2 regions of the Aeromicrobium alkaliterrae genome follow, and region 1 is predicted to be linked to the other one. Evidence: predicted binding sites of a transcription regulator. Region 1 holds the regulator's gene; the other holds the start of a gene.

Region 1 (2,195 bases):
CGCTCGTGACGTCCTCGACGACGATGCCCAGCTCGACCGGCAGGTCGGCGGACCGGCCCTTCGGCGGCCGCTGCCAGTCGCCCGACAGCACGTCCTGTCCGTATCGATCACTCATGCGTTCCTCCGGCGTGCAGCAGGCCGAGCAGGTGCTGGTGCAGGTCCTCGAGGTCCTCCCGGGCGATGAGGCCGGCGGAGGAGTAGATCGTGCTGGTGGGTCGGGTCAGACCGATCGCCAGGTCGACCGCGGGCGGCCAGCTGGCGGGCACGACGCCGTCCGCGGGAGCGACCGCGAGATCGCCGAGCAGCACCGTGTCGACGTCGGGCACGACCACGACGAGCTCGCCGCCGAGCGGGCCCCCGCCGAGGTGCACGACCTCGACGAACCGGTCGCCCAGGTCGACGGCCCAGACCGAGCTCATGAAGCCGCCGCGGGACTCGTGCGCGACCCAGGAGCCGTCGCTGAGCGTCACGCGCCGGGGTCGGTACGTGAGGCTGCGGTCGTGGCCCTCGACGACGATCGTGTCGTCGGTGCGCACGATGGTCCTCATCGGTGCTGTCCCATCGGGCTAGACTGGCAAACAGGCACCGAGAGTGCCAGCGACGCGCCGACAGGAGGCCAGGATGTCCGACGACCGCCGCCTCGACGTCCTCCGGGCCATCGTCGAGGACTACGTCGCCACGCAGGAGCCCGTGGGCTCCCGTTCCCTCGTGGAGCGCCACCACCTGGGCGTCTCGCCGGCGACGATCCGGGGCGACATGAAGGTGCTGGAGGACGAGGGGTACCTCACCCAGCCGCACACGTCGGCCGGTCGCATCCCGACCGACAAGGGCTACCGGATGTTCGTCGACCGCCTCGCGACGGTCAAGGCGCTCTCGCCGGCCGAGCGTCGCGCGATCGAACGGTTCCTGTCGGAGTCGGTCGACGTCGACGACATCGTGCAGCGCAGCGTGCGCGTGCTCTCGCAGCTGACGAGCCAGGTCGCCGTCGTGCAGTACCCGAGCCTGACCCGGTCGACGGTGCGCCACGTGGAGGTCGTCTCCCTCGACGGCGACCGTGCGCTGGTCGTCGTCATCACGAGCTCCGGCCGCGTCGAGCAGCGCACGATCCAGCTGCCCGCGCCCCTGACCGACCAGCTGCTCGCCGACCTGCGCGCGCGCCTCGTGCCCGTGGTCCTGGGGGAGCGCCTGTCGAAGGCGGCGGTGAAGGTCGCCGACCTGATCCACACCTTCGAGCCCGTCGACCAGCCGCTCGTGGCCGCCGTTGTCGCGACGCTGACCCAGACGTTCTCCGACGAGCGCTCCGATGCCCGCATCGTGGTGGGCGGCACGTCGAACCTCGCCCGCTACGGCGCCGAGTTCGACACGACCGTGCGCCCGGTCCTCGAGGCCCTCGAGGAGCAGGTCGTGCTGCTCAAGCTGCTGGGCGAGGCCTCCAGCGGGGTGACCGTGCGCATCGGCGGCGAGACCGGTTTCGACACCCTCGCGGGCAACGCGGTGGTGGCCTCTGCCTACGGTGGGGACGGCAGCCGCGCGACGCTCGGCACCGTGGGTCCGGCCCGCATGGACTACCCCGGCACCATCGCGGCTGTCGCCGCTGTCGCCCGCTACGTCGGCCGCATGCTCGACGACGCCTGACCCGACCTCACGAAATCTCCAGCCCGAAAGCACCTCATGGCCACCGACTACTACGCGACCCTCGGCGTCGATCGCTCTGCGACCCCCGAGGAGATCAAGAAGGCGTACCGACGCCTGGCGCGCCAGTTCCACCCCGACGTCAACGACGCCCCTGACGCCTCCGAGAAGTTCAAGGAGGTCTCGCAGGCCTACGAGATCCTCTCGGACCCGCAGAAGCGCCAGGTCTTCGACCGCGGCGGCGACCCGACGGGCGGCCAGCGTGGCGGCGCGGGCTTCGGCCAGGGGTTCAGCTTCGACGACATCATGGACGCCTTCTTCGGGCAGTCCGGCCCGCGCGGTCCGCGCTCGCGCATCCAGCGCGGCCAGGACGCGCTGCTGCGTCTCGAGGTCGAGCTGGCCGAGGCGGCCTTCGGCGTCACGCAGGAGCTCAAGGTCGACACGGCCGTCGTGTGCGAGGTCTGCGACGGCAGCGGCGCCCACGAGGACTCCGCCCCGGTGGTCTGCGGCACGTGCCGCGGCCAGGGCGCGATCCAGCACGTCCAGCGCTCGCTGCTCGGCGA
Region 2 (2,195 bases), on a different contig from region 1:
TTGTTGACGACGAGCGTGCTGAGCGCCTCGCCCTCGATGTCCTCGGCGATGACGAACAGCGTCTTGCCGGCGGCGATGACCTTCTCGAGCAGCGGGAGCAGGTCCGAGACCGACGAGATCTTGCCGGCGTGCAGCAGGATCAGCGGGTCGTCGAGCACGGCTTCCATGCGCTCGGTGTCGGTCACCATGTAGGGGCTCAGGTAGCCCTTGTCGAACTGCATGCCCTCGGTGAACTCGAGCTGCGTGCCGAGGGTGTTGGACTCCTCGACCGTGATGACGCCGTCCTTGCCGACCTTGTCGAAGGCCTCGGCGATGAGCTCGCCGATGTGGGCGTCACGGCTCGAGACCGTGGCGACGGCCGTCATGTCCTTGACGTCGTCGACGGCGCGGGCGGTCTCGTGGAGCTTCTCGACGACGGCCGCGACGGCCTTCTCGATGCCCTTCTTGAGCCCGACCGGGTTGGCGCCGGCGGCCACGGCGCGCAGGCCCTCGTGGACCATCGCCTGGGCCAGCACGGTGGCCGTGGTGGTGCCGTCACCGGCGACGTCGTTCGTCTTGGTGGCGACCTCCTTGGCGAGCTGCGCGCCGAGGTTCTCGAACGGGTCGTCGAGCTCGATCTCACGGGCGACGGTGACACCGTCGTTCGTGATCGTGGGGGCGCCCCACTTCTTGTCGAGCACGACGTAACGGCCCTTGGGGCCGAGGGTGACCTTGACGGTGTCGGCGAGCTTGTCGACGCCGCGCTCGAGCGAGCGGCGGGCGTCCTCGTCGAATTCCAGGATCTTGGGCATCTGGATGCCTTTCTGGGAGAGCGGAAAAGTGGAGGAGACGCGAGAGCCCCGGCGCCCTGCCACCGGAGGTGGGGGCGGACCGGGGCGTCAGCGCATCAGGAGATGACGGCGAGGATGTCGCGCGCCGAGAGGATCAGGTAGTCCTGACCGGCGTGCTTGATCTCGGTTCCGCCGTACTTGCTGAAGATGATCTTGTCGCCGACGGCGACGTCGAGCGGGACGCGGTTGCCGTTGTCGTCGATGCGACCGGGGCCCACGGCCACGACCTCACCCTCCTGCGGCTTCTCCTTGGCGGTGTCCGGGATGACGAGTCCGGACGCGGTGGTCTGCTCGGCCTCGCTCGTCTTGATGATGAGACGGTCCTCGAGCGGCTTGATCGTCGACATACGTCGACCTCCCGTTGTGTCTTGAGTGGAGTCGGATGCGGGTGGTGTGCACGTCGTCGCGGGTGCCGTGCACGGTTGGCAATCTCATGGTGAGAGTGCCAGTTCTGACGTTAGCAGATCACTGGCACTCGGGGAACGCGAGTGCCAGCGCCACGTGCTCGCTCCGCTTCGCACTCAGTCGGGCTCGGCCGCAGGCGGCCTCGCCCTGGGCGCTTCTCGTCGCTGCGCTCCTCGCCGTGGTCACCACCGGCGGTTGAGGTGCGAGCGTCACCACCGGTGGTTGAGGTGCGAGCGTCACCACCGGTGGTTGAGGTGCGAACGCCCTCTGGGGCGCGAGCCTCGAAACCTCGACCGGCTGTGGAGCCGCTTCACCCCGCTAGGGTTGGCGTGTGGACCTCGCGACGTTCGAGCGACTGCTCGCGCCCGAGGGCCAGGAGCTGCTGGCGGAGGTCGCCGAGCGGGCGGGGATCGAGTCCGACCTCGGCCTCGGCACCCGGCTCCGCAAGACGCACCCCGGCGACCTGGTCGCCGCCGCCGTCACCCAGAACCACCTGCGGGGCAAGGCCGCCACCAAGCTCGGCTCGGACGCCGCCCACCTGTACTTCACGCACGACGCGCTGGAGCAGGCCACCCGCCGCCGCGTCGCCGACCACCGGGCGCAGCGGCTCGCCGAGTCGGGCGTCAGCGGGGTCGTGGACCTGGGGTGCGGGATCGGTGCCGACCTCGTCGCGTTCGCCCGCGCCGGACTCCGCGTGCGCGGCATCGAGCAGGACCCCGTCCGCGCCGCGATCGCCCGCGCCAACCTCGCGGCCCTGGGCCTGGACGGCACGATCGAGACCGGCGACGCGACGCAGGCGACCCTCGCGCCCGACGAGACGGCCTTCGCCGACCCGGCCCGCCGCACGGGCCGCGGCCGCGTGTTCGGCACGGCCGACCTCCAGCCGCCGTGGCCCTGGGTCCGCGAGCTGCTGCGCGGTCGCGCCGTCGCGAAGGTCATGCCGGGCCTGGCGCACGCGGA

Evidence for each region. Region 1 encodes HrcA, which represses chaperone genes, less so after heat shock. Its sites were predicted from a motif close to TTGGCACTCGNNNNNNNCGAGTGCCAA; they were not measured.
Region 2: groES (co-chaperone GroES) is a predicted target of HrcA. The motif match lies at 1,299-1,325, and genes of this name have one in related genera.

The regions. Positions count from the first base shown of each region.
Region 1 is NZ_BAAAME010000002.1:222,857-225,051, forward strand. It holds gene ABD127_RS02070 (DUF3097 domain-containing protein) at 1-115, opposite strand, end outside; gene ABD127_RS02075 (hypothetical protein) at 108-548, opposite strand; gene hrcA (heat-inducible transcriptional repressor HrcA) at 622-1,635, shown strand; gene dnaJ (molecular chaperone DnaJ) at 1,672-2,195, shown strand, end outside.
Region 2 is NZ_BAAAME010000010.1:164,008-166,202, forward strand. It holds gene groL (chaperonin GroEL) at 1-791, opposite strand, end outside; gene groES (co-chaperone GroES) at 887-1,177, opposite strand; gene ABD127_RS18005 (class I SAM-dependent methyltransferase) at 1,567-2,195, shown strand, end outside.